Regions from separate parts of the Mesorhizobium sp. INR15 genome, predicted to be linked through region 2. Evidence: predicted binding sites of a transcription regulator. Region 2 holds the regulator's gene; the other holds the start of a gene.
What was found. Region 2 encodes LexA, which represses DNA repair genes until DNA is damaged. Its sites were predicted from a motif close to TGTTCNNNNTGTGTTCNG; they were not measured.

Region 1: GA829_RS04040 (YifB family Mg chelatase-like AAA ATPase) is a predicted target of LexA. The motif match lies at 1,866-1,883, and genes of this name have one in related genera.

Annotation. Positions count from the first base shown of each region.
Region 1 is NZ_CP045496.1:870,900-875,322, forward strand. It holds gene gshB (glutathione synthase) at 1-320, shown strand, start outside; gene GA829_RS04030 (LysR substrate-binding domain-containing protein) at 463-1,374, opposite strand; gene GA829_RS04035 (hypothetical protein) at 1,478-1,645, shown strand; gene GA829_RS04040 (YifB family Mg chelatase-like AAA ATPase) at 1,976-3,508, shown strand; gene GA829_RS04045 (aldehyde dehydrogenase family protein) at 3,754-4,423, shown strand, end outside.
Region 2 is NZ_CP045496.1:4,288,309-4,292,731, forward strand. It holds gene GA829_RS20835 (ComEC/Rec2 family competence protein) at 1-2,391, shown strand, start outside; gene lexA (transcriptional repressor LexA) at 2,385-3,122, opposite strand; gene GA829_RS20845 (pyridoxal-phosphate dependent enzyme) at 3,469-4,423, opposite strand, start outside.

The DNA of each region.
Region 1 (4,423 bases), 3.2 Mb from region 2:
ACAAGCGCATCATCCTGATCGACGGCGAGCCGGTCGGCGCCATCAACCGGGTGCCCGCCGAGCATGATTCCCGCTCCAACATGCATGTCGGCGGCCGCGCCGAGAAAACCGAGCTGACGGCGCGTGAGCGCGAAATCTGCGCCCGTATCGGCCCGTCGCTGAGAGAGCGTGGCTTCGTCCTCGTCGGCATCGATGTGATCGGCGACTACATGACCGAGATCAACGTGACCTCGCCGACCGGCGTGCGCGAAGTCGCCCGCTTCGGCGGCGCCGACATTGCCAGCCTGTTCTGGGATGCGGTGGAAGCCAAGCGGACGTAATCCGTTTTCATTTTGTATTAACCCTGTTCCGTTTTTGCAGCCGGGTACAACCCGGGCGCGACCCAGGGAGCCGACGGTTCACCCGATGTTCCTGTTTTGATCAAGTGATCGCCAAGGTTTGGGTGGCACGCGCCAGCGCCCTTCAGGGCCGCTGCCTTTCCTGCTCGCGGATGCCCGCCGTCTCGGCCAGCACCCAGTCGCGGAAAAGCTTGATCTTCGGCGTGTTGCGGCGGCTCTCCGAATGCACGAGCCAGTAGCCGTCGCCATCGGACCCCAGGGTCTCGAATGGCTGTATCAGCTGTCCCGTCGCCAGCAATGCCGTGTAGAGGTTGCGGGTGAGGATGGCTGCGCCCTGATCGGTCAGCGCGGCCATCGCATCATAGGCCTGCGTGCCCAGTGCCGGGCCGGCGATGACGCGGCTGGGATCGAAGGGGACGCCGGCGGCTTCGAACCAGATCTTCCACCAGGGGTCGTCAGCGCAGCATAGCGCGACCTTGTAAAGATCCTCGGGGTGGCGGATGCCTCCTACGCTCGCGGCCAGCCTTGGGCTGAGCATCGGCGTGTAGTCGGCCTTGAACAGATAATGCGCTGTCAGGCCGGGCCATTTGCCGGTTCCGGTCCGAATGCCGATATCCATGCCATCGCGCACGAAATCGGCCATACGGGACGACGTATCGACCTTCACCGCCAGATCCGGATGCATCAGCTGGAATGCTCCGAGGCGCACCGCCAGCCAATTCGAGGCGAATGTCTGGATGGTGGTGACGGAGAGCACGCCGCTGGCGCCGCCCTTCGTTGCCACCCACGCATCAGCCAGTGCCGAGAACGCGCCCGTGGCGTGCGGCGCCAGTTGTTCGCCAGCCTCGGTCAGGGCAATCTGCCTTGTTTTCCTTATGAAAAGCGGCGTTCCCGCGCGCTCTTCCAAAACCTTGATCTGATAGCTTGCCGCCGACTGGGTCATGCCGAGTTCTTCGGCCGCCTTGGTAAAGCTGCCCAACCGCGCGGTCGCTTCAAACACCCTGATCGCGCCCAAAGGCGGCAGTTCAAAGCTCATGACGCATCAATCCTCCTGATGCATGATACGCGATGTTCGATTGGAAACCAAGGCTGCATCGGTGCACACTCCTGCCATCAACCAGACACGAAAGGACATGGCCATGAGCACCACAGCACATCACACGACGCCTCGCCGTCTGATCCTCGACTTTTTCGCCGCCCCCTTTCGGCCAAGGCCGCGCAGGTTCGACCAGAACGCACTGTCGGATCATTTCAAGCGCGACATCGGCCTGCTCGACGGCCACGCACCTTACGGCAGCATCCGTTGAGCGTGATGTGCTCCGCGCATAGCGGTTCCGCTTCAGGGGATCTAACTGACACGATGGGAGAGAAAGATGAGCGTGCCGGCGGAGGCTCTGGGTGCTAGGACGACTTCGCGGCACTTATGGAGGGCTGGCATGGAGCTTCTCTCGCACGCGTTCCGCGTCGGCAGACATGACCACCGAGGGGACACCTTCCTGGCCGCTAAGCCGTAATACTTGCCGATTTTGTTCCCTTATTGTTCTTGAACAATTCGAAAATCTATGGTTGTCTCCGATGACATCGCTCACGGCCCGGTCGCATCGGGCGTGAGCGAGCCGGCATCCGGGGGCAGAAAAATGGTGGCGCGGGTTCGCACGGTGGCTTTCCAGGGCATCGAGGCCGTGCCGGTCGACGTGCAGGTGATGATCGCGCCCGGCAAGGTCAACATGCACATCGTTGGCCTCGCCGACAAAGCGGTGGCCGAAAGCCGCGAGCGGGTACAGGCGGCACTGCATGCCTCGGGCCTGTCGATGCCGTCCAAGAAGGTCACCGTCAATCTGGCGCCCGCCGACCTGCCGAAGGAAGGCAGCCACTATGACCTGCCCATCGCGCTTGGCCTGATGGCGGCACTTGGCGCCATTCCGGGCGACATGCTGGCCAACTATGTCGTGCTGGGCGAGTTGTCGCTCGACGGCACCATCGCCGCGGTTGCCGGTGCACTGCCTGCGGCGATCGGCGCCAATGCCGAGGGCAAGGGCCTGATCTGCCCCTTCGCCTGCGGGCCGGAGGCGGCATGGGCGGGACGGGACTTCGACATTCTGGCGCCACGCAGCTTGATTGCCATCGCCAATCATTTTCGCGGCACGCAGGTGCTGTCACGGCCGGAAGCCGGTATTCATGCCTCGGCACGCGACCTGCCCGATCTCTGCGAGATCAAGGGCCAGGAGACTGCGAAGCGGGCGCTGGAAGTGGCCGCGGCCGGCGGCCACAATCTCCTCATGGTCGGCCCGCCGGGATCCGGCAAATCGATGCTGGCGCAGCGGCTGCCGTCAATCCTGCCGCCGCTGGCGCCGAAGGAGCTTCTGGAAGTCTCGATGATCGCTTCCGTCGCGGGCGAACTCGGCGAGGGCAAGCTGACCGACCGGCGGCCGTTCCGCGCGCCACACCATTCGGTATCGATGGCGGCGATGGTCGGCGGAGGCCTCAGGGCGCGTCCGGGCGAGGTGTCGCTTGCCCATCACGGCGTGCTGTTCCTCGACGAGTTTCCCGAATTCACGCCGCAGACGCTCGACGCGCTGCGCCAGCCGCTGGAAACCGGCGACTGCATGATCGCCCGCGTCAATTACCGCGTCACTTATCCGGCCCGCATCCAGCTGGTCGCGGCGATGAACCCATGCCGCTGCGGCATGGCCGGCGAACCGGGCTATCGCTGCGTGCGCGGCGAACGCTGCCGCACCGACTACCAGGCGCGCATTTCCGGCCCGCTGCTCGACCGTATCGATCTGCGCATCGAAGTGCCGGCGGTTTCGGCCAGCGACCTGATCCGGCCTGATCGGGCGGAGAAAAGTGCTGACGTGGCGCTGCGCGTGGCGCGCGCCAGAAATATCCAGCGCGAGCGCTTCGAAGCGCTCGGCGTAACCACAGCCACCACCAACGCGCATTGCTCGCCGGCTGTCATCGAGACGATCGCCATGCCGGATGCCGCCGGCCTGGCCCTGCTTCGCGACGCCAGCGAGAAACTCGGCTTTTCCGCGCGTGCCTACCATCGCGTGCTGAAAGTCGCGCGAACGCTGGCCGACCTCGATGCCAGCGAAACCGTCGGCCGCATCCATCTGGCGGAGGCGATTTCTTATCGCATGAGTTCGGAGCGGGTGGCGCAGGCGGCATAGAAACCATCGATCCGCGACGTCTCGATACCGCACCACCGAGAGCCGGCACCCGTGGCATTGGTTGGTCCAGCGTGCCTTTCCGATCGCACAATGGCTCGGGAAACAATCCGGAAACAACGTGTAACAGTGCGGAAAAACTAGCGAAAAGAACAGGTCGCATAGTTGACCCTGGCGGCTGATGCCGCCGCGGGTGCCTTGAGGGAGGTAACCGGCGCTTGGCTATTCGATAGCCGCCGGAGGGGGCGATGATGACCTATGACTATGCCGACACCGTGCTCTATATCAACGGGCGTTGGAGAGAAGGACTGCGGCCCGGTTTGCCGGTGATGAATCCGGCGACCGAGACACGCATAGGCACTTTTTCCGCAGCCGGCGTGAGGGACCTGGACGAAGCCGCGGCCAGCGCCGAGCGAGGGTTCTGGATATGGCGGCAGGTGAGCGCGCTTGAACGGCACCGGATACTGACACGGACGGCCGATCTGCTGCGCAAACGCATCGAGCCGATCGCACATCTCATGACGATGGAACAGGGAAAGCCGCTTGCCGAGTCTCGCGCCGAGACGGCGGCCGCTGCGGCCCTGATCGACTGGTTCGCGAATGAGAGCCAGGGCGAGGCGGCCGCCAACCAAAGGACCACCCAACTCGCGCCGGCCGGACCGTTGGCGGCGTTCGTGGCATGGAGTTTCCCCCTAGGACAGGCCGCGCGCAAGGTGTCGGCGGCGCTGGCCAGCGGCTGCTCCGTGGTTCTTGTGGGGCCCGAGGCGGCGCCGGCCAGCTGCGCCGCGCTTGCCGTTGCCTTCGCCGATGCCGGCCTGCCCGCCGGCGTCCTGAACCTGGTGTACGGCCCCCAAGCGGAGGTCGCGCCATACCTGATCGCCCATCCTGCGATCATGCAAGGCTCATACAGCGGCCCGG
Region 2 (4,423 bases):
AGCGAACGATCATTGTTTGCCATGCCTTCGGCCACCTTGGCAGTTGCCGTTCCGCTGCCTGAAAACCGCCCTGACCATCCAACCGCCGATGTCCCGACGCAAGGTCCGGTCCGCGAGGCCGGTGCGGTCACGCGCCTGCGTTCGCCTTTGCGCCGGTTCTCCTTGCCTCGCGTCGGCAACGGTATCGCCCTGGCCGCTGGGCTGGAGCTTGACCGGGGCATCGCCTTCCTGCTCGTGCCGGTGTTTCTGGCATGCGGAGCCATCGGCTATTTCTCGCTGGCGGCGGAACCGGATTTTCCAAAGCCTATCGCCGCCGTCGTCTTGATGGCGGTCTGCGCGCTCGCGTCGCGTTCCTGGCACAGAACCAATCTGTGTTTCGTGGCGGCGCTGTTGTGCGCGCTCGGCATGCTTGCCGCCAAGGTCGAGACATGGCGGGCGGGCACTCAGATGCTCGGCTCGGAAATATCGACGCAACTGACCGGCCGCGTCGTCTCGATCGACCGCATGGCAAACGGCCGTATTCGACTGACCCTCGACGTGATTTCGACCGCGCGGCCGAAGCTGCGCTACATGCCGGAACGGGTTCGCCTGTCGGCGCGGAAAATACCCGCTGAGACGGTCGCCGGCTCCCAGGTCACCGGCTATGCCAAATTGCTGCCGGCAACCGGCCCGGTGCGGCCGGAGAGCTATGACTTCTCCTTCGACAGCTATTTTTCCGGCATTGGCGGCAGCGGCTTTTTCCTCGGCAATCCGCAGGTTGTTCCGTCTCAAGGCATGCCGTTCAGCGCCAGGCTTTCCGCGGCGATCGAGAATGCCCGCGAGACTATCGCCGATCACATTCGCGGCATTGTTGGTGGCGCCGAAGGTGAAATTGCCGCCGCATTGATCGTCGGCGTGCGCGCCGGCATTCCTGAAGAGATCAATGAGTCGATGCGGCGCACCGGCATCTATCACATCATCTCGATCTCAGGGCTGCATATGGCGCTGGTCGCCGGCACCATCATGGCGATGCTGCGCGGCGCTTTCGCCTTGTTCCCGGATTTCTCCTCGCGGCGCCCGGTCAAGAAATACGCCGCGGCGGCGGCACTTTTCTCTATCGCCGCCTATCTTGTGGTCTCCGGCGTGGTGGTGGCAGCCGAACGCAGCTTCATCATGCTGGCGGTGATGTTGATTGCGGTCCTGTTTGACCGAGCAGCGCTGACCATGCGCAATCTGGCGATCTCGGCCATCGCCGTCATCGCGATATCGCCGCACGAGGTGGTTGGTCCGAGCTTCCAGATGTCGTTTGCTGCAACCGCGGCCCTGGTTGGTGCCTATGCCGGCTGGTCGGACTATCGCGCGGGAAAAACCAGGACGCCGCCGCCACGGCGCTCCTTGCCCGGCTTTCTGACGCGAAAGTTCCTGCTGATGATGGGCGGTCTGGCGATGACCTCGATCATCGCCGGCAGTGCCACGGCGCTGTTTGCGATCTGGCATTTTCAGCGCGTGTCGCCGCTCAGCCTGTTCGCCAATCTGGCCATCATGCCGATCGTGTCCATCGTGATGTTCCTGGCCGTCGCCAGCGCGCTGCTGATGCCATTCGGCCTCGATGGGCCCGCCCTCTATTTGATGGGCAAAGGGCTGACCGCGATGATCGCCGTATCCGGCTGGATCTCCGAGCGCTCGCCGGTCGATGCCGTCGGTCTGATTTCGCAGCGGTCGGTCCTGCTGGCAACGATTGCCCTGATCATCGCGACAATGGCGACGACCCGGCTGCGGCTAGCAGCCGTTCCGTTCGCGCTAGCCAGCCTGTTGACGGTCTCCGGCGCCGAAACGCCCGACGTGCTGGTCTCCGAGGATGCACGGCTGGTCGCACTGCCGATCGGCGGCGGCGAACTCGCCGTCAACCGGCCGCGCCCGAACGAGTTCACCGTCGACAACTGGAAACGCGCGCTGCGATCCGAAACCATCGTCCTGCCGGAGGTGTTCAGCAAGGAAGACGCGCAGTTCGATATCGACCCTGCTGATCTGCCGTCAGGAGCGCCGTTCTACTGCATGGCCGGTGTGTGCGTTGCCCGGCATCCGTCCGGCGCGATCATCGCGCATGTCGAGGACCGCAAGGATGCCTGGAGAGCCTGTGCGTTTGCCGACCTGATCATCATCAACGACGCCACGGCCTACGATCCGTGTCACAATCCGCTGGTACTCGTTCTGACCAAAAGACAGCTGGCCCGCAAAGGCAGTGCCGCGATCTTCTTCGATAGGCTATCCGCGACCGCGCCGGCACGGATCAGCTTCGCCGTCGACAGACCATACCGGCCCTGGCACGAACAGCGAAAATTCTCACGGGAAGCGCGAGGCTTGCCGCCCTACGTCAAGCCGGAGAAACAGGCAGCGCCTCAGGCTCAATAACGCCGGATCAACCCCACGAGCTTGCCTTGCACCTTGACCCGGTCTGGCCCGAAGATGCGGGTCTCATAGGCAGGATTGGCGGCTTCAAGCGCAATCGAAGCGCCCTTGCGGCGGAACCGCTTTAGCGTTGCCTCTTCTTCGTCCACCAGTGCCACGATGATCTCGCCCGGGCTTGCGGTGTCGGCGTTGCGGATGATGACTGTGTCGCCGTCGAAAATACCGGCCTCGATCATCGAGTCGCCCTTGACCTCCAGCGCATAGTGCTCGCCGCCCATGATCATGTCCGGCGGCACCGAGATCGAATGCGTCTGGTGCTGGATGGCATCAATCGGCACACCGGCGGCGATACGGCCCATCACCGGGATGGATACGGCTGAGACCGCGTCATCGTCATTGCCGGCCGAAGGCATGCGCGAAGGAGCTGGTTTGATCTGCCGGCCGAGGCTGCCCTGACCACCGCCGCCCTGAATGACGCTGGGCGAAAACTTGCGCGCCGCGTTGAGGCCGGGTGCGATCGAGTCGGGCAGCCGCAGCACTTCGAGAGCACGGGCACGATTGGGCAGCCGGCGAATGAAGCCGCGTTCTTCCAGCGCCGTGATCAGCCGGTGAATGCCGGACTTGGAGGCAAGATCGAGCGCCTCCTTCATCTCGTCGAAGGATGGGGGAATGCCGCTTTCCTTCAGGCGTTCATGAATGAACATCAGCAATTCATGTTGCTTGCGCGTCAGCATGGCAGCCCCCAGGAGTTCTGAAACCAGAATCGGAAAAACAAACCCAGAACAAACACTATCTGTTCCAGTTGTGTTCCGCAACTGTTTAAAGTTTAATGAATTTGTTAAGACGGCTGAAATTATTGTCGGCACCGTGCCGCTTCGCCACGGCTCATTTCACGCCGCTGGCGCATGCTTTCCAGCGTTGAAATTGTTATGGTTAACGGCGTGTGGCCCATCCCATGGCGAATCCTGGCACCAGTCATGGACAGGTGCCCAAGACGGATATGTCGACCTTTGCTGACTTGCCATTTGCCGTGAACGAAACGAAGCCAAAATGCCAACCACGGGTGGGTCGGCGCCAACATCACGCCGGTGGGACTTCCCCGGCCAAGACCTGCGCATAGGCGCCAGCATCGATGTTGCCACCGGAGATGACACAGACGATGTTGCCAGTTGCCTGCTCGCTGCAAAGAGCGGCGGCCAGTGACGCCGCCCCGGCACCTTCGGCCACGAGCTTCGCTTTCGAAAACAGCAGCCGCATTGCTTCCGTCACCTGCTGAAGGCTGACGGTAATAGCGCCGTCGATAAGCTGGTTTGCCAAAGGCCATAGTTCAGGCACCAGCGACGGCCCACCGATGCTCTTGATGAAGGAGGGCTGCGTCTTGATATCGACAATGCGCCCGGCCGCCAGGGCGGCGGTGACCGGCGCCGCGTTTTCGTCTTCGACCGCGAAGACTTTCGCGTCGCGCCGCAATGCCTTGACCGCGCTGGCGACCCCGGTTGTCATGCTGCCGCCGCCGTAGGGCGTCAGCACGCAATCGACTTCCGGCAGGTCTTCGACGATCTCCAGGCCGATGGTGCCATTTCCCGCCAGTACCGCCTGATCGGTGACGGGATTTATGAGGAGTTCAGCGATATCCGGACGCTCAATCCCGGTGATGTATCGCCACCAGGTCTCGTGCGAAATGAAACGCACCTCGCCACCAAGGCGGCGGACTCCATCGATCTTGGTCTGGGGCGCGTCCGCATACATGTAGGCGGCCATTGGAACGCCAAGCGCCCTTGCGGCCCAGGCCATTCCATAGGCCATGTTGCCCGAACTGATCGTGGCGACGCCATGCCGTAGCGCATCGGCGTCGCGGGAAAGCAGAGCATTCAGCGCCGGCCTGATCTTGAAGGCGCCTATGGGCGACAGGGTCTCAAGCTTTAGGAATATCCGTTGGTCGGTCCCGCCAAGATCGACACGCAGCAGCGGTGTCCGTGGCAACGACGCGGCCAGCCGGTCGCGAGCCGCGCCAATCTCCTCGAGTGTCGGGCGG